2 regions of the Methylobacterium sp. 1A genome follow, and region 2 is predicted to be linked to the other one. Evidence: riboswitches for the same ligand, from Rfam matches in the RefSeq annotation. Region 2 holds a riboswitch; the other holds the start of a gene.
What was found. Region 2 has a riboswitch for thiamine pyrophosphate ahead of thiO (glycine oxidase ThiO). Riboswitches for the same ligand answer to the same signal wherever they lie in the genome.

Region 1 (14,780 bases), 950 kb from region 2:
ATCGACGAGCACAGTCGGACATGCCTGGCGCTGAAGGTGGCCCGACGCATCAACAGCGTAGGTGTGATCGAGACGCTGGCCGATGCGATGTGCCTGCACAGCATCCCGGAGCACATCCGCTGCGATAACGGCCCCGAGCTGATCTCGAAGGCGCTGCGCCAGTGGGTCGCCAAAGCTGGATCGCAGATCCCGTACATCGCACCGGGATCGCCGTGGGAGAACGTGTACTGTGAGAGCTTCAACGGTAGGCTGCGCGACGAGTGCCTACGCAAAGAGATCTTCGACTCGCTGAAGGAGGCGCAGATCGTGATTGGTCTGTGGCAATCCACCTACAACCGCGTCCGACCGCATTCGTCGATTGGCTATCGGCCACCTGCGCCTGTCAGCTTCCCAGATCTGGTCTTCCGGCTACCCATGGCCGCTACCATGCAGTAGCCTCCCACTCGGCCCGGGCCAAAATACCGGCCAGGTCAGGTGAGGGTCGTCGTCCCGGCAGCGTGGCAGTTCGCGGGCGCTCGGACAACGCGGAAGCGAGCGTTGATTCGGCTGACGGTGATACGCTCGCCTGTCAGCGTACCACGGTCCCCTACGAAGTGATTATGAGGATTGGAGCGGGCGATCGGGATCGAACCGACGACATTCAGCTTGGGAAGCTGACGTTCTACCACTGAACTACGCCCGCCGACATGGTCGGCACGGATACGGTCTGTCGCGGAGCGCGAACTCCGAACGGCGCCGTGCGCTCATGTACGGCCATGATCTAGCAGTTCCACGGCGACGGCGTCAAACGGGTCCGGCATCTCCCGGTCGTGATCCCCGGGCGACCCCGCGTGAGCCCGGCGCGGCGTCCCGGCCGGGTCGGCGGAACGCCGCGGCGCGCGAGCCGTTTCGCTCGAAGGAGCGCGCGTGGCGCCGGACCGAGACCCTGCTGACACCATGTGCGGAATCTGCGGCGAGATCTGCTTCGACCGGCCGGCGGACCCCGCCGCCGTCGACGCGATGATGGGATCTCTGCGGCCGCGCGGGCCCGACGCAGCGGGGCTCTTCGGTTCCGGCCGGGTCGTTTTCGGCCATCGCAGGCTCAAGATCATCGACCTGTCCGAGGCCGGGCAGCAGCCCATGATCGATCCCGCCCTCGGGCTCGCGATCGTGTTCAACGGCTGCATCTACAATTTCCGCGCGCTGCGCGCCGAACTCGAGGCGAAGGGCTACGCGTTCTTCTCGACGAGCGACACCGAAGTGGTGCTCAAGGCCTTCCACGCCTGGGGACCTGCCTGCGTCGAGCGCTTCGCCGGCATGTTCGCCTTCGCGATCCTGGAGCGGGATTCCGGGCGAGTCGTGCTGGCGCGCGACCGGCTCGGCGTGAAGCCGCTCTATTACAGCGAGACGAAGGGCCGCTTCCGCTTCGCCTCGTCGCTCCCGGCCCTGCTCGCCGCCGGAGACGTCGATACCGCGGTCGATCCGGTCGCGCTCCACCACTACATGAGCTGGCACGCGGGCGTCCCGGCCCCGCTCACCATCCTCAAGGGCGTGCGCAAGCTGCCACCGGCGACGATCCTGACGATCGAGCGGGACGGGACGCGGCACGCGTCGACCTACTGGACCCTGGCGATCGGCCCCCGCGCGGCCGACCGTGGCCGGACCGAGGCGGACTGGCGCGAGGCCGTCCTCGACGCCCTCGGCACCGCGGTCGAGCGCCGGCAGGTCGCCGACGTCCCGACGGGGGTTCTCCTCTCGGGCGGCCTGGACAGCTCGCTGCTGGTGGCCCTGCTGGCGCGCGGTGGCCAGCGCGGCCTCAAGACCTTCTCGGTGGGCTTCGACGCGGTGAACGGCGTCGAAGGCGACGAGTTCAAGTACTCGGACATCATCGCCGAGACCTTCGCCACCGACCACACGAAGCTCGCGGTCGACGGCACCCGGACGCTGGAGGCGCTGCCCGCGGCCATCGCGGCGATGTCGGAGCCGCAGATGAGCCACGACGCGGTGGCCTTCCTCCTGCTCTCGCAGGAGGTCGCCAAGCACGTGACGGTGATCCAGAGCGGGCAGGGCGCCGACGAAGTATTCGGCGGCTATCACTGGTATCCGAAGCTGATGGGCTCGACGGACCCGGTCGCCGACTACGCGAAAGCGTATTTCGACCGCGACCATGCCGAGATGCGGGAGGCCCTGACGCCCGACATGGTCGGCGGCGATCACAGCACCGACTACATCGCGACCTTCTTCGCGAACTCGCGGAGCGACAGCGCCATCGACAAGACTCTGCAACTCGACCAGGAGGTCATGATGGTCGACGATCCGGTCAAGCGGGTCGACAACATGACGATGGCCTGCGGCCTCGAGGCGCGGGTGCCGTTCCTCGACCACGAACTCGTCGAGCTGGCGGCCCGCATCCCGGCGGAGCTCAAGGTCCGGGACGGCGGCAAGTACATCCTCAAGGAGACCGCGCGGACGGTGGTCCCGGCCGAGGTGATCGACCGCGAGAAGGGGTATTTCCCCGTTCCGGCGCTGAAGCACATCCGCGGCCCGTTCCTCGACTACGTCCGCGACGTGCTGGACCGGCCCGAGGCGCGCGCGCGCGGCATCTTTAACCGCGCCTACGTCGATCACCTGCTCGCCGATCCCGACGGCACGCTGACGCCCAAGGGCAACTCGAAGCTCTGGCAGGTTGCCCTCCTGGAGAGCTGGCTCCAGACGCACGGCGTCTGAGGCGGGCCGCGGCACGGCTTTCGCGACCGATCGTGATCGATCGCGCGCTCAAGGTGCCGCGCTTTGTCCACGATCGTCTTGGATCAGCCGGTCGACAGACACCCGGAGAAGCCCGTCGATGTGCCGCTGGATCGCCTATGCGGGACGCACCATCCCGCTGGAGCACTACGTCACCGAGCCGTCCCACAGCCTCGTCTCGCAGAGCATCGCGGCGCTCGAATCGACCGCGGCGACCAACGGCGACGGGTTCGGGCTCGGCTGGTACGGCGATCACCCGGAGCCCGGCCGGTACCGCGAGGTCCAGCCCGCCTGGTCGGACGAAAACCTGCGCTACCTGTGCCGGCACCTGCACTCGCACCTGTTCTTCGCGCACGTGCGCGCCGCGACCGGGACGCCGATCACCCGGCCGAACTGCCATCCCTTCGCCTGCGGTCCGTGGCTGTTCATGCACAACGGCTATATCGGCGACTGGAGCCGCCTGCGGCGGCCGGTCGAGGCGCTGATCCCGGACGAGCTGTACCCGTCGCGCGCGGGGACCACCGATTCCGAGGCGATCTTCCTCGGGCTGCTGGGCTGCGGCCTGATGGGGCCGGGGCCGCGCCGTGATCCGGTCGAGGCGACGGTGCGCGCGCTGGCGCGGCTCACGGACCTCGCCGGCCCGCATCCGTTCCGGTTCACGGCGGCGCTGGCCGACGGCCGCGATCTCTACGCGTTTCGGTACGCCGCCAACGACAAGGCGAACTCGCTCTATTATCGCGTATCGGAGGGCGGCGTGGTCGTCGCCTCGGAGCCGCTCGACCGGGATCACGGCACCTGGACGACGGTCGCTGAGAACAGCGTGCTCGTCGCGCGGCGGGACGCGCCGGTGGAGATCCTGCCGCTGGCGCAGTTCGGCCTAGCCGCGCCGCCGGTCGATGACTCGGTCCGCCGGCTGCGCGCCTGAGCGACTCCGCTTAGGCGACGCGGGAGAGGCTGCCGCTCTGCGAACCCTGCGTGCTGCGGGCGGAATCGTAGGCGCGATTGCGCAGGGCGGTCTCGCTCGGGAGCTGGTCGATCACGTTGCCGGACGACGGATCGACCACCTGGAACACGATCGAGCTGGTGTCCGGATCCTGTATGTACCGCGCCTTGCCGCCGTTCGTGCCGATGTCGAGCTTCACCGCGGGCTCGAGCGGCTTGGCAGAGGTCTCGGGCTCGGGCGCCTGCTGGGTCACGGCGGCGGCGGCCGTCGCTCCGAGCGCGTCGAGGCCCTGCGGCCCCGGCGTCGTGGATGTCAGCGTTCGGATCTCCATCGCCGGTCTCCTGCGATCCTGTGATCGAAGGATTGAGGCGCGGTCCTGCCTAATCGTTCCTTAATGGCGACCGCCGGTCCACCGGATGATGCGGCGGGATCGGAGATGCGATGAACATCGCGTTACCGGGGCGACACAAATCCGTGCTGAATTTTCTCCTGGGTCGACTCGGCGCCCAGCCGGTTCGTCTTCCCGCGACGGGGCCGCGGCCCGCCCCGCGCAGCGTGGAGCACGCGATGTACAGGATCTCGGCGATGCTCGTCTTGGTGACGAGTCCGGCGCTCGCCGCGCCGGCCGCGACTGGCGATCCGGGTACGCGCGCGCTGTTCATCCGTGAGCACCGCTGCGCCGTCGCGGAGCGGCTCGACGCCATCCACAGGCGCGGGCCGGTCGACGTCTCGCGCGACCGCTTCATCGTCGTGGCGCCGCACGGACAGGCGCAGCGCTACGTCCAGTGCATCTTCCAGGATCGGGATACGCGGATGTTCTGCGAGGCCGCGTCGGGCGCCTACGGACCACCCGGCCGAAGGCGCCTGCGGCTGGATGCGACGGCACGGCAGGCTCTGGCGGCGCTCGGATACGTCCAGGCGGACCCGGCGGAGAACTTCGCGCGCCTCGTGGAGCTGGGATCGCCGCCCGACACGGGCATCGCCGCGGATCTGATGCTCGCGGCGCTGCACGATGCCTACGGCGCCCGCCCGGGCGACATTCTCGATATCGAGGCCCCGCACGGCGGAACGCCGGGGCGGGGCTGCGGCGCGCCCGAATCCTGAGCGGACCGGGCGCGCGCCCGTCTCACTCGGCGGCGTCGACGTAGAGCTTGCCGCCCTCGGCCAGAAATTCCTGCGACTTCGCCCGCATGCCGGCCTCGGCCTCGGCCTTCGACATCGCGGGCGCCGCGCCCACGACCTCGCCGGCCTCCTCCATCGCCAGCACCTCGGCGCGCAGGTCCTGCGTGATCTTCATCGAGCAGAATTTCGGCCCGCACATCGAGCAGAAATGCGCGACCTTGTGGGCGTCCTTCGGCAGAGTCTCGTCGTGGAAGCGCCGGGCGGTATCCGGATCGAGGCCCAGGTTGAACTGGTCCTCCCAGCGGAAGTCGAACCGGGCGCGGCTGAGCGCGTCGTCCCGGAGCTGCGCGGCGGGATGCCCCTTGGCGAGGTCTGCGGCGTGGGCGGCGATCTTGTAGGTGATGACGCCGGTCTTCACGTCGTCCCGGTCCGGCAGGCCGAGATGCTCCTTCGGGGTGACGTAGCAGAGCATCGCGGTGCCGAACCAGCCGATCATGGCGGCGCCGATGCCCGAGGTGATGTGGTCGTAGCCGGGGGCGATGTCGGTGGTCAGCGGGCCGAGGGTGTAGAACGGCGCCTCGCCACACTCCTTCAGCTGCTTCTCCATGTTGACCTTGATCTTGTGCATCGGCACGTGGCCGGGGCCTTCGATCATCACCTGGCAGCCCTTGTCCCAGGCGACCTTGGTCAGCTCGCCCAGCGTCTCAAGCTCGCCGAACTGGGCGGCGTCGTTGGCGTCAGCGATCGAGCCCGGGCGCAGGCCGTCGCCCAGAGAGAACGAGACGTCGTAGGCCCGCATGATGTCGCAGATCTCGTCGAACCGCTCGTAGAGGAACGATTCCCGGTGCCCGGCTAGGCACCAGCGGGCCATGATCGAGCCGCCGCGCGAGACGATGCCGGTGACGCGCCGCGCGGTCAGCGGCACGTGGGCGAGGCGCACGCCGGCATGGATGGTGAAGTAGTCGATGCCCTGCTCGGCCTGCTCGATCAGCGTGTCCTTGAAGACCTCCCAGTCGAGCTTGAGCGGGTCGCCGCCGACCTTCTCCAGCGCCTGGTAGATCGGCACCGTGCCGATCGGGACCGGGCTGTTGCGGATGATCCACGAGCGGATGTTGTGGATGTTGCGGCCGGTGGACAGGTCCATGACCGTGTCGGCGCCCCAGCGGATCGACCAGACGAGCTTCTCGACCTCGTCGGCGGCCGAGGAGGTCACGGCGGAGTTGCCGATGTTGGCGTTGATCTTGACCAGGAAGTTCCGGCCGATCGCCATCGGCTCCAGCTCGGTGTGGTTGATGTTGGCCGGGATGATCGCCCGGCCGCGGGCGATCTCGTCGCGCACGAATTCCGGGGTGATGAAGGGCGGGACCGAGGCCCCGAAGCTCTGGCCGTCCGCGAGCGCGGCCTCGGCGCCCGCGAGCATGGCCTCGCGGCAGACGTTCTCGCGATGGGCGACGTAGATCATCTCCTCGGTGATGATCCCCGCGCGGGCGAACTCGTACTGGGTCACCATCTGGCCCGGGGCCGCCTTGCGGATGGTCCGTTCGGCGGGGCAGGGGGCCACGAGCTTGTCGCCCGCGAATCCGTTATCCTCGGGCTTCACCGCGCGCGGCGCGACGGCCGCGTAACCGCGGGCCGCGACCCAGGGCTCGCGCACGCCGGGAAGGCCGGCGTTGAGGTCGATACGGGCATCGGTCTCGGTATAGGGGCCCGACGGGTCGTAGACCCGCACCGGCTCCTCCTTCGGATCGGAGAGGACGATCTCGCGATAGGGAACGCGGATGTCCGGCCGCCCGGCCGGGTTCGCGTACGCCTTGCGCGATCCGGTGACCGGACCCGTGGTCACGGTCTCGGGGCTGCCTTTCACGTCCTTCGGGAGAACGGGTGCGTTCATCGTGGGCCTCTCCTCGTGCTGGAGCGGTCCGGTCCACGCGATGGCCGAGATGAGATGAGGTCGCGCGAGATGCGACCGCAGGTTCCCGTCCCTCCGCCGGTATGAGCCGGATCAGGTTCAAGGGTCAGGGCAGCGTGCCCAATCTCAGCCCTCTTCAGGGCCCCCCTCGGAACGGTTCCAGACTCGGGCCCGCGGACGGCTTTGTCAATGCTGACCGGCCGCCCTAGAAAACACATCCCCGAAACCGTTCGTCCGAACGCACGCGTTCTCCCCCGCCGCAATCGTACCGCAATGCGCCTCATCGCCGGCCTCCTGCTCGCCGCGCTCCTCCTCTGCGGGCTGGCCTGCGCCGCGCTCGCGCTCGGGCAGCGCCGGTTCCTCTATCCGGGTGCCTTCGGGTCGCAGAACCCGTGGACGATCCCGCCGGGCCTCGCGACGATCACGGTCGCGACCCCCGACGGCGAGACCCTGCACGGCCTGTGGCGGCCTCCGCGGCCGGGCTGCGGCGTCGTCGTGAGCTTCCACGGCAACGGATCCCGCCCCGAGCCGCACGCGGCCCGCTTCGCCGCGGAGCCCTGGCGGGCGCGCGGCTGGGGCGTGCTCACTGTGGCCTATCGCGGCTATCCCGGCTCCACCGGCAGCCCCAGCGAGGACGGGCTGATCCGCGACGGGCTGGCGGCCGTCGAGGCCGCGCGGGCGCGGGCGCCCGACGCGCCGATCCTCCTCCACGGACACTCCCTCGGGGCCGCCGTGGCCGTGGCCGTCGCCGAACGGGTGCCGACGATCGGCCTGTACCTGGAGGCGCCGTTCGACTCGATGACCCACACCGTGCGGCTGCATGTCCCGCTAGCCCCGATCTGGCTCCTGCGCGACACGTACCGCTCGGACCTGCGCATCCGCGACGGGTCGGCGCCCGTGCTGATCGTGCAGGGCCGCGACGACACGGTGGTGCCGGCCAAGCTGGCGCGGAACCTCGCCGCGGCGGCCGGCCCGCGGGCGCGGATCGACGTGATCCCGGGGGACCACGTCTCCATCCTGGGGAGCCGGGATCGCGAGGCCGAAGCGCTGTTCGGACAGGGCGTCGGTCCGGCTTGCCCGCAGCCGGTGGACCAGCAGGGGTAGGAGAGGGAGGCTCGCGTGGTCGGACGGCGCTCGCAGCGCTGGAGCGCCGAGGATCCGGACGCGCCGGGCGTCCCGGGCCCGCCGGACCCGGTCTGCCCCCTCTGCGAGCGCCCGATCCCGCGCCGCGCCCGCTCCAGCCTCCATCACCTCACGCCGAAGCTGAAGGGCGGGACCCATCGCGGCACGGTCCGGCTGCACCAGATCTGCCACTCGGCGATCCACGCCCGCTACAGCGAGGCGGAGATCGCCAAGCGCCTCGCCGACGTCGAGGCCCTGCGCGCCGATCCGGAGATCGCGCGCTTCCTCGTCTGGGTCCGCGGCAAGCCCGACGATTTCCACGCCGCCACGCGCATGACCCGCGAGCGGAAGTCGGCGCGCCGCAAGATCTGACACCTGCCCGGCCGGCGTTTACCCGGCGTTCGTCACATCCGCAGGTGGCCGCCGCCCCGTTCCTTGCCGTCAACCCGAACCGGTCCAGGATCGCCCCGATCGCGAGGGTTCGGACGATGGCCGGGGTCGGGGATACGGGGGATCGGCTCGCCTGGGTCGATATCGCCAAGGGGATCTGCATCCTCCTGGTCGTCATGATGCATTCGGTCATCGGCACCGGCGAGGCCATGGGCGGCGAGGGCTTCCTCCACCCGGTCGTCGCCTTCGCGAAGCCGTTCCGCATCCCGGACTTCTTCCTGCTCTCCGGCCTGTTCGTGGGACGGGTGATCGACCGCGACTGGCGCCTGTTCTCCGACCGCCGGGTCGTCCACTTCGCCTATTTCTACCTGCTCTGGCTGGTGATCCAGTCGGTCGCAAAGTACGGCAAGATCGTCGGCGATGCCGGTCCCGCGGCCTTCGCGGCGCATCTCGCCCACGCACTGATCGAGCCCTATTCCAGCCTCTGGTTCATCTACCTGCTGGCGGTGTTCTCGGTGGTCACCAAGGCCCTGCGCCGCGTGCCCGGCGGCGTGCTCCTCGCCGGCGCCGCCCTGCTGCAGATCGCCGACATCCGCAGCGAGTCGACCCTGATCGAGGAGTTCTGCGCCCGCTACGTCTACTTCGTCGCGGGCTACCACTTCGCCGGGCGGATCTTCGCGCTCGCCGACGCGGCGCGCCGCCGCGTCCCGCTCGCCCTCTGCGGCCTCGGCGCCTGGGCGGTCCTGGAAGGCTGGCTCGCGCTGACCCCGTCGGGCCTGCCGGATCATCCGAACCTCGCCAGCCTGCCGCTGGTGAGCCTCGCCCTCGGCGGGGCCGGTGCCCTCGCGATCGTGGTGGCGGCGGCTCTCATCGGCCGCGCCGGCGGTCCGGTCGCCGAGGCGGTCCGGACCTGCGGCCAGCGCTCGATCGTGATCTACCTCGCCTTCTCGCTGCCGATGGCGGCGACCCGGGAGATCCTCGTGCGCACCGGCGCGATCGCCGATATCGGCCTCGCCAGCCTGACCGTCATGGCGATGGCGGTGGTCCTGCCGCTCATGCTGGAGCGGCTGGTCCGCGGAACGGCGCTCGACCTGCTGTTCGTCCGGCCGCGCCGGTTCCGGCTGGCCGGGTCCGGGCCTAAGCCGAGCCCGGCCCTGCAGGCGACCTGAGGGACCTCAGCCGTCGAAGGCGATACCGATCCGCCGGCTGCGCCGCCACGCCACGGTGGCCGGGCGCGGTTCGGTGCCCGTGCTGACACGAAGCGCGAAGCGGTCCGGCACGGCCTGATCGTCCTCGACCTCGATCTGCGCGCCGACGTCGGTGGCGTCCCAGACCAGGCAGCTCACCTCGCCGCCGTCGAGCAGCACGGCGCCGAACGTGAAGGCGTTCTTCCGGAAGGTGCCGCGGCGATTCTCCGTCATCAGCTCCTCCGTCCCGTCTCGTGGCTCCGCGGAGCCGGACGATGCCGGATCGCGGTTAACAGGGCAAATACGTTCCCGTGCCTGCCCTGCTCGACCGAGATCAGTACTCGTCGGGATCACCCCGGTAGCGGCGTGGCCCCGGCCCGTAATCGTCGTCGTAGGAGCGGCGCGGCGGCGGGCGGTCGTAGTCGCGGCGGTCGCGGTAGGCGTCGCGCCGGTCGTCGTAGCCGTCATTCCGGTAGCCGCCCCCGCCGCCGTAGGCACCCCCGCCGCCACCGCCGTAGCCTCCGCCGCCGTAGCCCCCACCGCCGCCCGCGTTGATCCGCGGGGCGTACCAGCAGCTCTTCGCCTGGCCCGGCGCCGGATCGCCGAAGGTCTGGGTGTTGCAGGGCACGACGCCGCCCTGCGGGAACGGCCGGCCGTTCGTCCGGCCGGGCACGCCGTAATAGACGTTGGTGGGATAGGGCATCCGGCAGACGCCGCCCTCCTGCGCGCAGCCGACCAGGTTCACCGTGTCGAGCTGGTAGGCCTGGGCCGGGGCGGGTGGCAGCGCGCCGCCTCCCAGCGTGATGGCCCCGAAGGCCAGAGCGATCCGAATCTGCACGTCCCCGATTCCCCCGTGGTTCGCGGTGCGAGTGCCGAATAATCTGGTCGGCGGCTTCCGGCCAGCGGCCGCGCTCGCTATGGCGTCGCACAAGGATGCGCGCGGGCCGGTCCGCGGCCGGCGCGACGGTGATCGGGCGGAACGCCCCGTCGTCGGACGGGAGACGGCGCCCCGGGAGGCCTTGATGAGGGATGCGTCCGCGCAGGAGCTTCTGCTGCTCAGCGCACTCCAGGAATGCCGGATCCAGCTCGACGCGGCGCGCAAGGACGAGGCGGCCCGCGCCGCCGTCCGGGAGGAGCTCGAGGCCGCGCTCCGGCGCGAGGCCGCTCTCGCGGCGGCGATCGTGGAGGAGCGCGAGCGGACCGAGGCCGTCCGCCTCGTGCTTCAGGCGCTGCTGATGAGCGTCCGCCGGTTCGGTCTGCGCCGGCGCCTGTTCGGGGCGCGCATCGCCCGGCTCGGCCGGGAGACGCCGGATTCCGGTCCGCAGGCGGCCCGCCATCCCGTGCTGCTCGCCGAGGCGCGACGGGTGCTGGGTAAGCCATCGCCCGAACCGCCGGCCGAGCGGTGACGGCGGTCGCCGCCCGAGCGCCGCGCGGCGCGGCTCCTCACGGCCCGGCGCCGGCGTCTCCGGGCGCCGCGGCCAGGACGATCAGGGCCGTCAGAACGCCGAGCGGCAGGACGATGCTGCCGAAGGCGAGATGGGCGATCCCGAAGGCGCCGAACAGCGCGCCCGCGGCGAAGGCCGCGATCGCCGGGAGCACGCGCAGGAACCTCTCCCGGGTCTGATCGCGCTGTGGGCCGCGTCCCAGGACGAGGTCGGTCGCGTCGATGACGGCCTGGCTGACGCTCACCGTCATGACCGTGGTGGGGGCGAGATGGCCGAGAGACAGGCGGCCGATGGCGTTCTGTAACCCCATGGCCGCGACCGCGAGCATGCCGACGGCGATGGAAGCGGCACTGTCCGCTCCGCCGAGGGGCGACCACACGGTGCCACACAGCCCGAATCCCGCGAGCAGGGTCACCTCGACGGCGAGGAGCCAGGGCAGGGGGTCGAAAGCCCGCCGCTCCAGCGCCAGGGCCAGGATTCGAGCCCCCGCCACCGCTCCGACGAAGACGGGCAGCGCCAGGAGCTTGGCAACCACGCCGCTGGAGCTCGCGACCAGCTCGGCGCCGATCAGGACGAAGTTGCCGGTGACGTGAGCGGTGAAGAGTCCGGTCAGGGCGATGAAGGCCGCCGCGTCGACGAAGCCGGCGACGAACGCCAGGGCGGCGCCGGCGAAGAGACCGCTCCCCGGTCTCCGAGCTCGCGCGGGACCGGTCATCGTCTCAGTCGGCGAAGGGCGTCGCCGTCAGGCCGACCGGCATCCGCGGATTGGCGAAGTAGTCGGGCCAGCGATCGCAGAGATACAGGATCGCGACCAGCACGGTGGCGATCGCCAGCAGGGAGGCGAGCACCTCGGTGACCTGCGTCGCCCATCTCCCGAGCGTCGGGATCGCCATGAGGCCGCCGACGAACAGCGTGGTCACGATAACGGGTGCGGACATCGGGCAAGGCTTCGCGGCGCGGATCTGGGACGGGGCTGTCCCGAACCCTAACGCCGCGCGGCGCCCGCAGGTTACCGATATCGGTTATCGTGACTCATGATAGGCAACCCGAACATCGAGCTGCTGCGCTCGTTCCTGGCCGTCGTCGAGAGCCGCAGCTTCACCGCCGCGGCGCAGGCTCTCGGTCTGCGGCAATCCACGGTGAGCGGGCACATCGCCCGGCTCGAGCAGGCGCTCGGTCGCGCGCTCCTGACGCGGGACACCCACCGGGTCGCGCCCACGCCGGACGGTCAGGCCATGATCGGCTTCGCCCGCGACGTGGTGGACGCGCAGGACCGGCTGCGCGCCTTCTTCTCGCCGGAAGGCTTGCGCGGCCGCATCCGGCTCGGCGTCTCCGAGGACTACACCCTGTCGACCCTGGCACAGGTCCTGGCCCGCTTCGCCGATCGGCACGACGCGGTCGATCTGCAGATCACGGTCGGGCTGAGCCGCGCCCTCTATCAGGGCTACGATGCGGGCGAACTCGACGTGATCTTCTGCAAGCGGCGGCGCGGCGACCCGCGCGGGACCTTGGCCTGGGCGGAGGATCTGATCTGGACGGGCCGGCCCGGCCTCGTGCCGGATCCGGCTAAGCCCTTGCCCCTCGTGCTCTACCCGCCACCGTCGATGACCCGCACCTTGGCGCTCGACGCCCTCGAGGCGGTGGGCCGGTCCTGGCGGGTGGCCTGCACCAGCGGAAGCCTGATGGGGCTGCGGGCCGCCGTCGAGGCGGGCCTGGGCATCGCGCCGCACTCGGCCAAGATCCTGCCGCCGGGCCTCGCCGCGATCTCCGAGGCGGCCGGCCTGCCGCCGCTCGGCGCGGTCGAGTTCGTCGTGCTCGGCCCGGGTCGCCACCACGCGGCGGCGACCGCGCTGCAGGAGACGATCCTGGCGAGCACGGGCGAGCTTCAGGGCGCCGCGCGCTAGAGCGTTTTCGGTTTGGGCTGAGTCGGCTTGGTGGGGTTCACGCGGCGCTGGGAGGCTGATTCACTCAGGCCGGTCGACAGCCGGAGTGATGCATGGGCCGCCCCTACAGCTTGGACCTGCGCGAGCGGGTGGTGACCGCGGCTGCGGCGACCTCGCGCCGTCAGGCGGCCGCCCGCTTCGGGGTCGGCCAAGCAACCGCGATCCGCTGGATGGCGGCGCTCGCCGCGACTGGGACGGTGGCCGCCCGGCCGCAGGGGCGTGCCCGCCGCTCCAAGCTCGACCCGTACGAGACGTTCCTGCGTACGCTGATCGACGAGACGGTCGACATCACCCTGGAGGAGATGCGCGCCCGGTTGCAGGACGAGCATGGCCTCACCGTCGGGCTCGGCACGTTGTGGGCCTTCCTCGACGCGCGCGACCTGACGTACAAAAAAAGACGGCCCACGCCGCAGAGCAGGATCGGCCGGACGTGAAGGCCGCCCGGGAAGCGTGGTTCGAGAGCCAGCCCGATCTCGACCCGGACCGGCTGGTGTTCCTCGACGAGACGTGGACCGCCACCAACATGGCCCGCACCCGCGGGCGCTGTCCCCGCGGCCAGCGGCTGCGCTCCCCCGTCCCGCACGGTCATTGGAAGACCACGACCCTGGTGGCGGGCCTGCGCCTGTCCGGGATCGCCGCGCCGTTCGTGCTCGACGGGCCGATCAACCGCGACGCCTTCCAAGTCTACGTCGATCAGGTCCTGGTGCCCGAACTCGCACCCGGGGACATCGTGATCATGGACAATCTCGGCAGCCACAAAGGCCCGGCCGTGCGCGCGGCGATCGAGGCGGCGGGCGCGCGGCTCCTGTTCCTCCCGCCCTACTCGCCGGACTTCAATCCGATCGAGATGGCGTTCTCGAAGTTGAAGGCGGGGCTGCGCAAGGCCGCGGCGCGCACGCGCGAAGGGCTCTGGACCACAATCGGGCGGCTCGTCGATGCCGTTACGCCCGACGAGGCCGCAAACTTCTTCGTCGCGGCAGGATACGACCCCGATTAAACCGAAACCGCTCTAGGGCGGCGTCCTCCCGGCACGCGGTGGCCGGGCTCGATCCCGACCGTCCGGCGCGGTCCTTAACGGATTGGCCAGCCTTTTTCCGCACCGTACCGCGAAGCGGTCACAAACGGTTTCGACAAGGATCGCCGGCGGTGCCGGCCCCGGTGTCGTTGCCGGATGGGGCGCGAAACCGCCGCATTTGGCGTGCGGAAACCGTCCTGCGGCGTGCCTGACGGTCGCGCGTCGCGGCGGAACTTTCGAGAACGGGATGCATGGCCAAGGGTCGGGGCAGGATTGAGCCGAACTTCGACGTGCCCGAAGGGCGCGCGCGGGATCGCGGCGAACTCGACCTGCGCCTGACCCGTGAGGACCGCCCCGGGGCAGGAGACGGCGTGGCGAAGCGATCGGGCGGCGGAGCGCGGCAGCCGAACAAGGCGCCGGCGCGGACAACGGGGCGGGCGAAGGCCTCGGGTCGCGGCCGACGCCGGCGTTCCTGGCTCGGCCGCATCGTCTACGGCTGCGTCGTCCTCGGCCTCTGGGGGGTGATCGGGCTCGCGGGGCTCATCGCTTACCACGCCTCGCAGCTGCCACCGATCGACCAGCTCGCGGTGCCGAAGCGTCCGCCCAACATCGCGATCCTGGCGAGCGACGGCTCCCTGCTCGCCAATCGCGGTGAGACCGGCGGCCGCGTCGTGTCGATCAAGGAGCTGCCGCCCTACCTGCCACGCGCCTTCGTGGCGATCGAGGATCGGCGCTTCTACCAGCATTTCGGCGTCGACCCGGTCGGCATCATGCGGGCCATCGGCCAGAACCTGACCCGGCGCGGCGTGGCGCAGGGCGGCTCGACCCTCACCCAGCAGCTCGCCAAGAACCTGTTCCTGACCCCGGAGCGCTCGGCCTCGCGCAAGATCCAGGAGGCGATCCTCGCGCTCTGGCTCGAGCACAAGTACACGAAGGACGAGATCCTCGAACTCTACCTGAACCGCGTCTATTTCGGTGCC
Region 2 (14,780 bases):
AATAGACCGAGACCCAGGCGAGGGCGAGGACCGCCGGCATGGCGAAGAGGTAGGACACCGTGCTCTCGACGCGGTCGAAGCCGCCGGTCGGATCGATCAGCGCCCGGATGTTGCGCACCCAGGGGGCGTAGACGGCGGCGTAGAGGGCGGTCAGCCAGGACAGGCCCGCGGCGACGCCGAGATGGAAGGTGAAGCTGCGGTGCAGGCGGGAGAAATCGTCGCGCGCCTCGTCGATGGTCATCCGGCAATCCCCTGCGACGGGCCGCCGTCGCCGGGCGCGGATGCGCCGCCGTTCAGGGGCCGTCGTGGGCTCCCTTAAGCCGTCCGATCTGGCGGATTTTATGGCCCCGCCGCGGCCCGATTGGGGTCGGGACGCAGGACTGAAAGGCCGCGCGTCGCGGCTCCGCCGCGCTCGCGAAGACGACGCGTCAGGCGCGCTCGGGCTCACCCGAGCGCATCAGCGTCACGAAACGCTCGAAGAGGTAGTGGCTGTCGCGCGGGCCGGGGGAGGCCTCCGGGTGGTGCTGCACCGAGAAGGCCGGGCGGTCGGTGAGGGTCAGGCCGCAATTCGAGCCGTCGAACAGCGACACGTGGGTCTCCACGGCCGTCTCCGGCAGGCTGTCCGGGTCCACCGCGAAGCCGTGGTTCATCGACACGATCTCGACCTTGCCGGTGGTCTTGTCCTTCACCGGGTGGTTCGCACCGTGGTGGCCCTGGCCCATCTTCACGGTCCGGCCGCCGAGGGCGAGACCCATCAGCTGGTGGCCGAGACAGATGCCGAAGGTCGGCACCTTCTGGTCCAAGAGCTTGCGAATCACTGGGACCGCGTAGGCGCCGGTGGCGGCCGGGTCGCCGGGGCCGTTCGACAGGAACACGCCGTCCGGCTTCAGCGCCAGGATCTCCTCGGCCGTCGTGGTGGCCGGCACGACGGTGACGTCGCAGCCGGCCTGGGCGAGGAGGCGCAGGATGTTGCGCTTCACGCCGTAATCGATGGCCACGACCCTGAGGCCCTCGCCGGGTGCGCGCGTGCCGTAGCCGTTGCCCAGCGCCCAGACGGTCTCGGACCATTCCGACGGCGCGCGGCTCGTCACCGGCGGAACGAGGTCCAGCCCCTCCATGGGGGCGAGGGCCACCGCGCGGGCCTTGAGGGCCTCGCGGTCGAAATTGCCCTGGGGATCGTTGGCGATCACGGCGTTGGGCATGCCCTGGTCGCGGATGCGGGCCGTGAGCGCCCGGGTGTCGACGCCCGTGATGCCGACGATGCCGCGCGCCTTGAGCCAACCGTCGAGATGCGACGAGGACCGCCAGTTCGACGGGTTCGTCACCGCCGAAGCGATGACGGTGCCGCGGACGCCCGAGGCCGGTGCCGCCTCCAGGCTCTCCAGATCCTCGTCGTTGGTGCCGACATTGCCGATATGCGGGAAGGTGAAGGTGACGATCTGGCCGGCATAGGACGGGTCCGTCAGGATCTCCTGGTAGCCGGTCATCGCGGTGTTGAAGCAGACCTCGCCGTCGGCCACGCCGGTCTGGCCGATGCCGAATCCCTCCAGGATGGTGCCGTCCGCCAGCACCAGCAGGGCCGTCGCGACGGGCTCGGCCCAGGGCTCGGGAGCCTGGGGCTCGGGGGCATGCGCGGCGGCGTCTTGCAGCATGGGCTGAGTCTCGCTTATGTCCGGCCGAAGGCGGGCGCCGGGTTGCGGCGCTCTCGGCTTGCGGCATGATCGTGTGCGGCGCTCTTAGCGAGCGGCCCGCGATGGGGTCAATGTGGCTCCGCTGCCGGCAGGGCTCAACACCCGCAAATCGCAGGCCAGCCCCCCGCTTCGACCGTTGGAAGGTTCATCGAGATGCTGCGCGCGCGCTTCACCACCGAGATGAAGGAGGCCATGAAGGCCGGCGACAAGGAGCGGCTGGCGACCGTCCGGATGATTCAGGCCGCCTTGAAAGACCGGGACATCGAGGCCCGCGGCAACGGCAAGGAGCCGATCTCCGACGAGGAGATCCTGTCGCTGCTCCAGAAGATGATCAAGCAGCGCACCGAATCGGCCGCGGTCTACGAGCAGGGCGGCCGGCCGGAACTCGCCGCCAACGAGCGCGCCGAGATCGCCATCGTCGAGACGTTCCTGCCGAAGCAGATGGACGAGACCGAGACGAAGGCCGCGGTCGAGGCGGCGATCCTCGAGACCGGCGCAGCCGGCCCGAAGGACATGGGCAAGGTGATCGCCGCCCTGAAGGGCACCTTCGCGGGCCGCATGGATTTCGGCAAGGCGAGCGGCCTGGTGAAGGCCGCGCTGGCGGCGAAGGGCTGAACCTCTCCCCGCAATCCTCCACCGGATTCCGGGCGTGTGAGGGACTCGGTCAAGCCTCTCGCGCTATAGGAGCGGGTTCACGCAACCCGTCCCAGGCCCCGTGCGCTATCCGCCCCACATCCTGGAAGAGATCCGTTCCCGGCTGCCGGCCTCGTCGGTGGTCGGCCGCCGCGTGCAGTTGAAGAAGGCCGGACGCGAGTGGCGCGGCCTGTCGCCGTTCAACGCCGAGAAGACGCCGTCCTTCTACGTGAACGACCAGAAGCAGTTCTACCACTGCTTCTCGTCTTCCAAGCACGGCGACATCTTCACCTTCCTGATGGAGACGGAGGGCCTCAGCTTCCCCGAGGCGGTCGAGCGGCTGGCGGGCGAGGCCGGCGTCAGCCTGCCGGCGCCCACCGAGGACAACCGCGCCAGCGAGCAGAAGCGGGCCGGGGCGATCGAGGTCATGGAGATGGCCGCGCGCTGGTTCGAGGAGCGCCTGCGGTCGGGCCAGGGCAGCGAGGCCCGCGCCTATCTCGAGCGGCGCGGGTTGCGGGACGAGACGCAGCGGGCCTTCCGCCTCGGCTACGCGCCGGGCGAGCGCTACGCCCTGCGCGACCACCTCGCCGGGCAGGGGGTCGAGAAGGCGCTGATGGTCGAACTCGGCCTGCTCGCGGCGGGGGAGGGGGTCTCCGTCCCCTACGACTATTTCCGCGACCGGGTGATGTTCCCGATCACCGACACCCGCGGCCGGGTCGTGGCCTTCGGCGGCCGGGCGCTCGCCAAGGAGGTGCGCGCCAAGTACCTCAACTCGCCGGAGACGCCGCTCTTCCACAAGGGCCGGACGCTCTACAACCTGCACGGCGCCCGCAAGGCCGCGCATGATCGCGGCTCGATCATCGCGGTGGAGGGCTACGTCGACGTCATCGCCATGACGCTCGCGGGCCATCCCGAGACGGTGGCGCCACTGGGCACCGCTCTCACCGAGGACCAGCTCGGGCTGCTCTGGCGCCACGCCGACGAGCCGATCCTGTGCTTCGACGGCGACAAGGCCGGCCAGCGGGCGGCCTTCCGGGCCCTCGACATCGCGCTGCCGCTCCTCGAGCCCGGCCGCTCGCTGCGGATCGCGCTGCTGCCGGGCGGCCAGGATCCGGACGACCTGCTGCGCTCGGGCGGCCCGACGGCCATCGACCAGGTGCTCGCGGCCGCGCTTCCCCTCTCGGAGCTGCTGTGGCGGCGCGCCCTCGAGGCGGGACCGGTCGACACGCCGGAGCGCCGAGCCGGCCTGACCCAGACCCTGCGCACCACCGTCGCGACGATTCGCGACGAGACCGTGCGGCGCTACTATCGCGACGATGTCGAGGAGCGCCTGCGCGGCCTGTCGCCCCGCGCCAACCGCGCCGCCGGCGCGGCCCCGCGCGGACGCCAGCGCTTCGCCCGGCCCGGCGAGCCCGTCTCGCCGCGCATCACCGGGAGCCCGAGTCCCTCGGTGACGGCCTCGGCGGGCTTCACGGGCGCCGCCCCGGTGCGCGAGGCGGTGATCGTCGGCACCCTGCTGGCCCATCCCGAGATGATGGCGGAGTTCGGCGAGGAGGCGGCCGAGCTCGACTTCGCCGATCCCGACGCCCGGGCGCTGCTGTCGGTCCTGCTGGCCTGCGCGGCCGAGGACGAGGACACGGCGCCCGAGGTGTTGCAGAACCGCATCAATCGCGCTGGACTCACAGGGGCGGCCGACCGAATCCTCGCCTTGGCCCGCTCGCGGGACCGCACGACCCTGGCCCCGCACGCCGATCCTGCCCACCGCGCAGACGCGCTCCGACAGGCGATGATCTTGCACCGGCAGGCAGGAGCGCTACATAGCGAACTTCGCGAAGCACGGCAGGCGTTTGAGGACGATCCGACCGATGCCGGGTGGGCATGGCTCTGCGAAGTGAAGGCGAGGCTGGAAACCGTCATCGCCGCCGAGGCGGAGGCCGATGCACCGGTGTCGAGCGACTCGACGGCCGTGTGATGCCTGTGTCATGGCGGTGGCGGGGTGACGTGTCCCGCCATAGTTAACAATCGGTCAAGCCTCGGGCTTGCATACGGAAACCGACGACTCACGGCGACCGGAGCGATCCGGCGCCGATCTCATACAGCGGCGCCGACGGCGTGGACTGGCCTCATCGGGGCCTCCGCTACGCGCCGCGTGCGAAACAATAGGCTGATCATGGCGACGAAGGCAACGGAACGGGACGAGACGGACGCTGCCCCCGAGCAGCAGACCGACGGGCCGCTCCTCGACCTGACGGATGCTTCGGTCAAGCGGATGGTCAAGCTCGCCAAGAAGCGCGGCTACGTGACCTATGAGGAGGTCAACGAGGTCCTGCCCGAGGGGCAGTCCGATCCGGACCAGCTCGAGGACGTGCTCTCGCAGCTCTCCGAGATGGGCATCAACGTCGTCGAGGCCGAGGAGACCGACGAGGCCGCGGGCGAGAAGGCCGCGGACGGCGAGGAGGAGGAGGCCGAAGGCGGCGAGGTCGCCGAGGTCGCGCCGGCGCGCGCCGTCGCGGTCGCCACGACCACCAAGGAGCCGACCGACCGCACCGACGATCCGGTACGCATGTACCTGCGCGAGATGGGCTCGGTGGAGCTCCTGTCCCGCGAGGGCGAGATCGCCATCGCCAAGCGCATCGAGGCCGGCCGCGAGGCGATGATCGCGGGCCTCTGCGAGAGCCCGCTGACCTTCCAGGCGATCATCATCTGGCGGGACGAGCTCGTGGAGGGCAAGGTCCTCCTGCGCGACATCATCGACCTCGAGGCGACCTACGCGGGCCCGGACGGCAAGAACGCGCCGCAGATCGCCGAGGGCGAGGATGGCGGGGACGATGCGGAGCCGCCCGCGCCGCCGGAGGGTGGCGACGACGAGGACGACCTCGAGAACAACGTCTCGCTCGCCGCCATGGAGGCGGAGATCAAGCCGCGGGTCCTCGAGACCTTCGACGCGATCGCCGCGAACTACCGCAAGCTGCGCAAGTTCCAGATCGAGGGCACCGAGCGCAAGGCCGCCGGCGAGCAGAACACCCCGGCCCAGAACCAGAAGCAGATCGAGCTGAAGGACATCGTCGTCGCCGACGTGAAGTCCCTGTCTCTGAACAACAACCGCATCGAGGCGCTAGTCGGCCAGCTCTACTCGATCAACAAGCAGCTGATCGGCCACGAGGGCCGGCTGATGCGCTTCGCCGAGAGCCACGGCGTGGCTCGCGACGAGTTCCTGCGCCACTACCAGGGCTACGAGCTCGATCCGAACTGGATGGAGCGCGTCGGTACGCTCGGCGGCAAGGGCTGGAAGAACTTGGTCGAGCGCGGCTCGCGGCAGGTGGCGGAGCTGCGCGCGCAGATCCTCGACCTCGCCTCGGAGACGGGCCTGGAGATCGGCGAGTACCGCCGCATCGTCAACATGGTCCAGAAGGGCGAGCGCGAGGCCCGTCAGGCCAAGAAGGAGATGATCGAGGCGAACCTGCGCCTCGTGATCTCGATCGCCAAGAAGTACACGAACCGCGGCCTGCAGTTCCTGGACTTGATCCAGGAGGGCAACATCGGCCTGATGAAGGCGGTCGACAAGTTCGAGTACCGCCGCGGCTACAAGTTCTCGACCTACGCCACGTGGTGGATCCGGCAGGCGATCACCCGCTCGATCGCCGACCAGGCCCGGACCATCCGCATCCCGGTGCACATGATCGAGACGATCAACAAGATCGTCCGCACGTCGCGCCAGATGCTGCACGAGATCGGCCGCGAGCCGACCCCGGAGGAGTTGGCCGAGAAGCTGGCCATGCCGCTGGAGAAGGTCCGCAAGGTCCTGAAGATCGCCAAGGAGCCGATCTCCCTCGAGACGCCTATCGGCGACGAGGAGGACAGCCACCTCGGCGACTTCATCGAGGACAAGAACGTCGTCCTGCCGATCGACGCGGCGATCCAGTCGAACCTGCGCGAGACCACGACGCGCGTGCTGGCCTCGCTCACGCCGCGCGAGGAGCGCGTGCTGCGCATGCGCTTCGGCATCGGCATGAACACCGACCACACCCTGGAGGAAGTCGGCCAGCAGTTCTCGGTGACCCGCGAGCGCATCCGCCAGATCGAGGCGAAGGCGCTGCGGAAGCTGAAGCATCCCTCGCGCAGCCGGAAGCTCAGGAGCTTCCTGGACAACTGAGCCCGCGCCGCGAACCGCGCGGCGCTTCCCCGTCGCCCGCGTTGCCTCGGTGCCGCGCGGCATCCAGTCTGGCGCCATGCTCGAACGCCGCCCGCCAACGCCCGGATCCCCGACGGCCTTCGCGGACGGCTCGGAGGCCGACGACGTGCCCTTCGGCGCGCTCCAGCCCTCCGTGGGCATCCGCGACTGGCTTCTCGGCGAGGGCGCGCGGATGCCCAACGCCGAGGAGATGCTGGCCGGGCTCGCCGAGCGCCTGATCGCGATCGGCGTGCCGGTGGACCGGGCCTCCACGGCGATCGACACCCTGCACTCGGAATATGCCGGAGTCGGCCGCATCTGGACGCGGGACGGCGGCACCACCGTGCGGCTGTTCCCCCACGGGGCCCGCTCGACGGACGCGTACCTCAACAGCCCGTTCCACACGGTCCACGAGACCGGCGAGTGGCTGATCCTCGACCTGTCGAAGACCCCGGACGAAGCCTACGCGATCGTTCCCGACCTGAAGGCCGGCGGCTACACCCACTACGTCGTCGCGCCCCTGTTCTTCACGAACGGCACGCAGAACGGCATCACCTTCGCCACGCGGGCCCCCGAGGGGTTCCGGGACGACGACATCGCGATCCTCCGCTTCGTCATGCCGGCGCTGGCGGCCGTGATGGAGATGCGCGTCCTCAACAAGCAGCTCGACCACGTGCTCCGGCTCTATGTCGGCGACGAGCCGCACCGGGCGATCCTGGCCGGCGACATCCGCCGCGGGCAGGTGACCCGGATCCGCTCGGCGATCCTGTTCGCCGACATGCGCGACTACACCCGCACCACCGCCGACATGACGCCGGAGGAGGCGGTGGGCCTGCTCAACGTGTTCTTCGACTGCCTCGTGCCGCCGATCGAGCGTGAGGGCGGCGAGGTCCTGAAGTATCTCGGCGACGGCCTGCTGGCGATCTTCCGGGAAACCGGCGACGATCTGGGCGGCGCGGCCAAGGGCGCGCTCACGGCGGCCCAGCACGCCCTGGCGGCCCTCGACGAGGCGAACGCCCTGCACCAGTTCCCGGTGCCGGTGGCCGCGGGCATCGCGCTCCACCACGGCGAGGCCGCCTACGGCAATGTCGGGTCCGGCTCACGCCTCGACTTCACGGTGATCGGCCGCGACGTGAACCTCGCGAGCCGCATCGCGCAGCTGAACCGCGCCCTCGGCGAGCCGCTGCTGATGTCGAAGCCCTTCGTGGACTTCCTCTGGGGAGACCCGATCCCAATGGGAGAGCACCGGCTCAACGGCTTCGACGAGCCCATGGCGGTGTTCCGGCCGAAATTCCTGCGCCCGCGCAAGTCCAGCTGAGCGGCCCTTTGATCGGTCCCGACGTCACGCGGCGCTCGCGGAGATAAGCCGAGATCTGAGGCCCGCAGCCGATCCGCGCGGTGCGGGTTCACCACGTCGGCACGAACGGCATAGCGTAGGGTGTGTGCCGGCAACCCCAGACCGGATCGATCATCTGCGCCATCACGTCCCGGGCCAGGGCGCCGGCGCGTATGGCGACCTCCCGCGGGACATGCGCCTGCTCGAGGATCTTCAGGCAGGCATGTCCGCAGGCGCTGAACTGGCCGCTGTGGTACGCGTTGAGGGCGAACTCGTCGAGCAAGCCGTACTCGTAGACCCACGGGTTCAGGGAGATGCCCTCGCTCGGAAGCTCGAGAGCCAAGCCCGCCTCGGCGTAACGATAGCCTTCCGCGAACCGCTTCCTCAGCCTGCAGAATCGGCTGGCCCCGTGGCGCGCCTCCGCCCGTCCCGGACGGATTGCGGTGGCGCGCTCGTAGAGCTGCAGCACCCTGTCCTCCGGCTCGTCGAGGCGCTCCGCGTTCACCGCGGCCATCAGCAAGTTGAAATAGACCTCCTCGTCCCATCCGCCGAGATCGGCCCGCTTCAGGAAGCAGGCGAGCGCTTTCCGGTACTCGCCGGCGGCGTCGTAGGTCGTGCCGAGGTACATCGTGTACCGGGCGATCATGAAGGGGTCCGTCTCGACCGCCAGCGCCTTCTCGAGGACGGCGATATCCCGCGCGTCCGCCGTCGCGTCGCGGTGGCGGGCACCGTCGTCGCCCCGACGCATCGCGAGGGGGAGGATCGGTGTCTCTGTCACGCCGGGGCAGCTGAGGAATTCGTGCAGGACGCCCCGGTAACGCCAGTTCTCCCGGGTGCTGACCAGCTGGTTGCGCCAGTACCGCGTGTGCGCGTCGATGATCTCGAACCGATAGCCGGGCGCACGCAGCTTCGGCATCGTGAAGTCCGCCGGGATGATCAGCTCATCGTCGGCGTCGATGATCAATGCGTACTGCGCGTGACGCCGCGCGAGTTTCAAGGCCTCGTTCCGGTTGAAGGCGAAATCAACCCAGGGGCGCTCGACCAGGGCACCCGGTATGTCCGCGAGCGCGGCACGGACGACATCCTGGGTTCCATCCGTCGAGCCGGTATCGACGACGATCCAATGATCGATGATCGGACGAACAGAATCGAGGCAACGCCGGATAACGTGGGCCTCGTCCTTCACGATCATGGACAAACAGATCGTCGATCCGCGATTCTTCATACCGAAGCCGTCCCGTCGTGCGCTCACGCGTCGGATGCGCAGTCATGAACGCTCCTAGCATTGCTGTAATGCGCTGACAAAACAAACATATTCTTCGGCAAAATTTGGATTAAATATCTGAAACGACATATAATCGGCCAGTTATATATAAATACTCCGGCTCACAGTCTTATGACTGCAAATACCCGCGACCGATAGACTGGTCGAGCGGATCAGGAGACACCCGCCATCGGGCTGGCACGAGGCCCGAACGCCGTAGGTCATCGGCGCGGGCGTTGGGCCCGCAGCCGATCCCGTGGTGCAGGCCCGGGGCCCGCCACAGGCGCGCCTCGACCAGACAGATCAGCGTCGATCTCCGGCCGCTTCAGCCCCTGAGCGTCATCGTGCTGCCGGAGATGCCGAAATCGCGCAGACGCCTGAGGAACGACATGCCCAGCAGGCTCGTCGACAGGAGCCCGCGCGGGATCACGACCGCATCGACGTCCCGGACCGTGATCGATCCGATCTGCACGATGGCGATCCGGATCGGCGCCACGCGGACCGTGCCGTTCGCGGTGTTCCAGACGCGGGTGAAATCGGCCGGAGTAACTCGGATCCCGATCCGCGCGGCATCCTCCTCGGAGAACGCGCAGGCGCTCGCTCCCGTATCGACCATCATCGGCAGCGAGCGGCCGTCCAGCAGCGCGTTGACGAAGAAGTGGCCGTTGCGCCCGGCCTGGAGAGCCACACCGGCGGCGTCGACTGCGGGAACGGGCTCCGGCGGCGGCGTGACGGCGAGGGCCACCGGCGCCGGCCTCATGCCGTCGCGCAGCTTCAAGGCGGCCGTGACACCGAGGAAGCCGAGCAGGCAGATCAATAGGATTGCGCGCACGCGAGTCCGCCCGTGACGTGGGGTGCCGGCGACCGGAGACGTTCCGGAATCCCGGTGATGAGATGCCAGACCGGTGAAGGGATGGTGCGCGATCGCGGTCGCCGCCGCGGCGTGCGCGCCGATTCCGCTCCGCTTGGTGTCCAGATCGTCACCGGGATCCGCGGATTGTCGCGGGAACGACTGGATGCTCGCGGCGCGGGGTTGACCGGCAGCGGCCGGGGAGCCACATCTGCGTCTGTTCCAGGGAGATCCCCGGCAAGGGGCTGAGAAACCGCTGGCACGTCCGTCAGGACCTGCGGCGCGGAAATCCTTCGAACCTGATCCGGCTCATACCGGCGTAGGGATTGGACCGCGGCCGCCTGAAAGGCAGGCCACAGCTTCTCACCGAAGCGCACGGCCCGATCTCCGCGACGGCAATCCGCGGAGATGATTGTGCCCCTCGACCGACCCGCCTCACCGATCGGCCGCCGCCGCAACCCGGACGGCAGCGTCGCGCCGGCGACCCTTCCGGCGCGAACGGACGTCGCCGTGGTCGGCGGCGGGCTGATCGGGCTGTCGATCGCGTGGCGCCTCGCCCGGGCCGGCCGCGCCGTGACGGTGCTGGAGCGGGACACGATCGGGGCGGGCGCGAGCCTCGCGGCCACCGGCATGCTGGCCCCCGCCGCCGAGCACGAGCCGGGTTCCGATCCGCTGCTGCCGCTCGCCCTGGACTCGCTGCGGCTCTGGCCCGCGTTCCGCGACGCCCTGGAGGCCGAGTCCGGCCGGGCGATCGACTACCGCGCCGACGGCACCCTGGTGCTGGCGGTCGGCCGCGACGAGGTCGAGCGCCTGCGCTTCCGCTTCGACCTTCAGCGCCGCTCGGGGCTCGAGGCCACGTGGCTGCCGGGCAGCGAGGTCCGGCGCCTGGAGCCGGGCCTGCGCCCCTCCGTCACCGCCGGGATCCACTGCCCGCTCGACCATCAGGTCGATCCCCGTCTGGTCATGGACGCCCTCACCGAGGCCTGCCGCCGCGCCGGCGCGATCCTGGTTGAGCGGACCCCCGTCACCGCCCTGGACTGGTCGGGCGGCCGCGTGACCGAGATCCGCGCCGGCGACCGCGTCGTCGCGGCCGAGACCGTCGTCCTCGCCTCCGGCGCCTGGAGCGGGGAGGGCGGCCTGCTGCCCGACGCGCTCGCCCTTCCGGTCCGCCCGCTGAAGGGCCAGTCCCTGGCCCTGCGCACCACCGCCCGGACCGGTACCCTGGCGCGGATGGTCTGGACCGAGCAGGTCCACATGGCCCCGAAGAGCGACGGCCAGCTCGTCGTGGGCGCGACCGTGGAGGATTGCGGCTTCCGTCCCGGCGTCACCGCGGGCGGGCTCTACGCCCTGCTGGAGGGCGCCCGCCGGGTGCTGCCCGGCATCGAGGAGATGGAGGTGGAGGCTGTGTGGAGCGGCTACCGACCGACCTCGGACGACGACGCACCGATCCTCGACGCGATCGCCCCTGGCCTCGTCGCCGCCACCGGGCATCACCGCAACGGCTACCTGCTCGCCCCGGTCACCGCCGACGCGATTGCCGCGCTGGTGCTGCGCGGCGCGCTGCCGGAGGTGGCGCGTCCCTTCACCCGCGCGCGCTTCGGCCAGCCGGAAGCGCTGAGGGCCTCGGCATGAAACTCCTCGTCAACGGTGAGCCGCGCGACTGCGCGGTCGAGACGGTGGACGCCCTGTTCCGCCTGGAGGCGGAGGAGAGCGGCATCGAGAGCCCGCAGGGCGTCGCCATCGCGCTGAACGGCCGCGTTCTGCGCCGCCGGGACTGGGGCGAGACACCGGTCGCGGAGGGCGACCGGGTCGAGATCGTCCGCGCCATGCAGGGAGGTTGAGCATGGACCAGAGTCACTTGCCGCCGCGCCCCGAGGGCGGGGATGACAGCCTGACCATCGCCGGGGTGAGGCTGTCGTCCCGGCTGTTCATCGGCACCGCCGGCTACCCGACGCAGGCGATCATGCGCGACGCCGTCGCGGCGAGCGGCGCCGACGTGGTCACCGCCTCGATCCGCCGGGTCTCGCTGCAGGGCCACGGCTCGGACACGGTCAAGATCCTGAAGGGCAAGCGCTTCCTGCCGAACACCGCCGGCTGCGAGACGGCCCGGGACGCGATCATGACCGCCGAGCTCGCCCGCGAGGCGCTCGACACCAACTGGATCAAGGTCGAGGTGATCGGCGACCGCGAGACGCTCTACCCGGACGTGATGGAGCTGATCGAGGCCTGCCGCCATCTCGTGGACGACGGCTTCGTCGTGCTGCCCTACTGCAACGACGACCCGATCGTGTGCCAGCGCCTGGAGGATCTCGGCTGCGCCGCGGTGATGCCCATGGGCTCGCTGATCGGCTCCGGGATGGGTGTCGCCAATCCGGCCAACTTGGAGCTGATCTGCCGCCGGGCGACGGTGCCGGTGGTGGTCGATGCCGGCATCGGCACCGCATCGGACGCGGTGATCGCCATGGAGCTCGGCGTCTCCGCCTGCCTCATCAACACCGCCGTGGCCAAGGCCGACGATCCGGTGCGGATGGCTCGCGCCATGGGCCGGGCCGTGGAGGCCGGGCGCGACGCCTACCTCGCCGGGCGGATCCCCCGCCGCGGCCGGGCCGAGCCGTCGAGCCCGCAGCTCGGCCTCGTCGGCTCGTGAGGGCGCTGCCGTCGCCGCTGCTCGCGGTGACGGACCGGCACGGGCATCCGCGGCCCCTCGCCGAGACCGTGCAGGCGGTCCTCGACGGCGGCGGGCGCTGGATCTGGTTCCGCGACCGGGACCTGGAGGCGGATGCCCGCCTGCGCCTCGGCGCGCGCGTGGCCGAGCGCGTGCGGGCCGCGAACGGCGTCCTGACGATCGGAGGCGATGTCGCGCTCGCGCGCGCCCTCGGTGCCGACGGCGTGCATCTCGGCGGCGGCTCGGGACCGGAGACCGTCGCGGCGGCGCGGGCGGCACTCGGTCCGCTCGCGCTGATCGGCGTCTCGGCCCACGCGCCGCGCGAGGCTGCGGCTGCCGCGCAGGCCGGCGCCGATTACGTGACCCTCAGCCCGATCTACACGACCGCGAGCAAGCCCGGCTACGGGCCGGCGCTCGGGTCCGAGGGGATCGCCGCCGCGCGGGCGGCGGGCCTGCCGATCGTGGCCCTGGGCGGTGTCGGGCCCGAGATGATCGGGGCCTGTCGCGCGGCGGGGGCGGCGGGTCTTGCCGTCATGGGCGGCCTGATGCGGGCCGCGGATCCGGCCGAGGCGACGCGGGCGCTTCTGGAAGCCTGGGGCGTCGCGGAGTCTTCAGCGGCTCGGACAGCCACGTAGAAATCTGCCCCCGTCCCGGCGAGCGCAGCGGAGTAAGACGGCCGATGCTGTAATTGCCCTAGGCGTTGGACGGTCCGTAGGGCGGGCGCGGGATCGCCCGGTGCGCCGCGCGCAGCGCAGCCGACCAGCGCTCGCGCAGATCGTGGAAGTAGCCCTCGCCGGCCTCGATCCGGTGGTTCACCTCGAGCGTCAGCGCGTTCCGGCGAGCGACCGCGATGTCGATCGGCAGGCCGACGCCCAGATTGGAGCGCATGGTCGAATCCATCGAGACCAGGCTCACCTTGAGGGCGTCGTAGAGGTCGGTCGTGTACTTCACGGCGCGGTCGAGGATCGGCTTGCCGTACTTGTGCTCACCGATCTGGAGGAACGGCGCGTCGGTGCTGCACTCGATGAAGTTGCCGGCGGAGTAGATCAGGTACAGCCGCATCTCGCCGGTGCCGATCTGGCCGCCGAACAGCAGCGAGATCGAGAACCGGATATTGGCCGCCTCGAACCCGTCCTTCTCGATGGCGCGCACCCGCCGGATGGCCCGGCCGATCAGCTGCGCCGCCTGGAACATGGTCGGCGCCTCGACGAGCTTCTGCGGCGGCTCACCCTCCTCCTCACCGGGCACGCCCTCTTGGAGCAGGCTGAGCACCGACTGGGTGATCGAGAGGTTGCCCGCGGAGGCGAGCATCATCACCCGCTCGCCCGGCACGTTGAAATGGTGGAGCTTGCGGTAGGTCGAGATGTCGTCGAGCCCCGCATTGGTGCGGGTATCGGCGACCATGACCAGCCCTTCCTCCACCAGGACACCGACGCAGTAGGTCATCGTTTTCGGGCTCTCGTGCGGTCGGCGGACCGGGGTCGGGACGGTCAGGATTGAGCGGCGGCCCTGCCTTGCTCGACCCGGAGCTTCACGTCCAGTGTCTCGGTGCCACCGCCGGTCCGGCTGCCGCGGATCGGCGCCGCCCCGAGATAGTCCAGGCCGGTGGCGACGCGGATGTAGTTGTCCGTCGGGCTGACATCGTAGCACGGGTCGAACGCCACCCAGCCGAGATCCGGCACCAGGGCCTCGACCCAGCCGTGGGGCGCCTCGACATCCGCCTGCCCGTCCTCCCGGGCCCGGTAGCCGGCGACGTAGCGCGCCGGGATGCCGATGTGGCGGGCGGCGGCGATGAGCACGTGGGCGAGATCCTGGCAGATCCCGCGGCCCGCCGCGAACGCCTTGCCGGCCGGCACCGCGCCGCTCGCGGGACCGGGCTCGTGGGCCACAGCACCGTGGACAGCCCCCATCAGCCGGTGGAGTCGGGCCAAGGTCGCACCGTCGTCCTCGGCGGCGACGCGCTCCGCGAAGGCGTGCAACTCCGGGCTCGCGGCGCACAGGTCCGTGTCGCGTAGGTAGAACTCGTCCGGCAGGCGCTCCACCGTGCCACGCACGACGCCGTGCGTGTCGTCGGTGTCGACCTCGCCGGTGACCCGGATGGTCAGGGCGTCGGCCGGCTCGTCCGGGGTGAACCAGTGGACGACGTTGCCGAACCCGTCCTCGCGGGCGG

Region 1: it holds a riboswitch for thiamine pyrophosphate, as region 2 does, so the genes downstream of both, thiC (phosphomethylpyrimidine synthase ThiC) here and thiO (glycine oxidase ThiO) in region 2, are expected to answer to the same signal.

The regions. Positions count from the first base shown of each region.
Region 1 covers NZ_JBYQVE010000001.1:1,550,226-1,565,005, forward strand. Annotated here, with positions in the region: partial or broken gene ACX9MN_RS07600 (IS3 family transposase) at 1-435, shown strand, start outside; tRNA gene ACX9MN_RS07605 (tRNA-Gly) at 608-682, opposite strand; gene ACX9MN_RS07610 (N-acetylglutaminylglutamine amidotransferase) at 937-2,706, shown strand; gene ACX9MN_RS07615 (class II glutamine amidotransferase) at 2,825-3,649, shown strand; gene ACX9MN_RS07620 (flagellar protein FlaG) at 3,660-3,998, opposite strand; gene ACX9MN_RS07625 (TY-Chap domain-containing protein) at 4,253-4,771, shown strand; gene thiC (phosphomethylpyrimidine synthase ThiC) at 4,794-6,680, opposite strand; TPP riboswitch at 6,752-6,857, opposite strand; gene ACX9MN_RS07635 (alpha/beta hydrolase) at 6,972-7,802, shown strand; gene ACX9MN_RS07640 (HNH endonuclease family protein) at 7,818-8,192, shown strand; gene ACX9MN_RS07645 (acyltransferase family protein) at 8,309-9,379, shown strand; gene ACX9MN_RS07650 (hypothetical protein) at 9,386-9,631, opposite strand; gene ACX9MN_RS07655 (hypothetical protein) at 9,732-10,235, opposite strand; gene ACX9MN_RS07660 (hypothetical protein) at 10,420-10,803, shown strand; gene ACX9MN_RS07665 (YoaK family protein) at 10,841-11,557, opposite strand; gene ACX9MN_RS07670 (hypothetical protein) at 11,562-11,780, opposite strand; gene ACX9MN_RS07675 (LysR family transcriptional regulator) at 11,877-12,746, shown strand; one part of gene ACX9MN_RS07680 (IS630 family transposase) at 12,839-13,175, shown strand; one part of gene ACX9MN_RS07680 (IS630 family transposase) at 13,175-13,782, shown strand; gene ACX9MN_RS07685 (transglycosylase domain-containing protein) at 14,052-14,780, shown strand, end outside.
Region 2 covers NZ_JBYQVE010000001.1:597,444-612,223, reverse strand. Annotated here, with positions in the region: gene ACX9MN_RS02995 (hypothetical protein) at 1-241, opposite strand, end outside; gene carA (glutamine-hydrolyzing carbamoyl-phosphate synthase small subunit) at 429-1,652, opposite strand; gene ACX9MN_RS02985 (GatB/YqeY domain-containing protein) at 1,845-2,306, shown strand; gene dnaG (DNA primase) at 2,407-4,296, shown strand; gene rpoD (RNA polymerase sigma factor RpoD) at 4,495-6,477, shown strand; gene ACX9MN_RS02970 (adenylate/guanylate cyclase domain-containing protein) at 6,554-7,813, shown strand; gene ACX9MN_RS02965 (glycosyltransferase) at 7,902-9,023, opposite strand; gene ACX9MN_RS02960 (retropepsin-like aspartic protease family protein) at 9,421-9,927, opposite strand; TPP riboswitch at 10,161-10,289, shown strand; gene thiO (glycine oxidase ThiO) at 10,354-11,577, shown strand; gene thiS (sulfur carrier protein ThiS) at 11,574-11,786, shown strand; gene ACX9MN_RS02945 (thiazole synthase) at 11,789-12,592, shown strand; gene ACX9MN_RS02940 (thiamine phosphate synthase) at 12,589-13,245, shown strand; gene ACX9MN_RS02935 (proteasome-type protease) at 13,304-14,056, opposite strand; gene ACX9MN_RS02930 (transglutaminase family protein) at 14,101-14,780, opposite strand, start outside.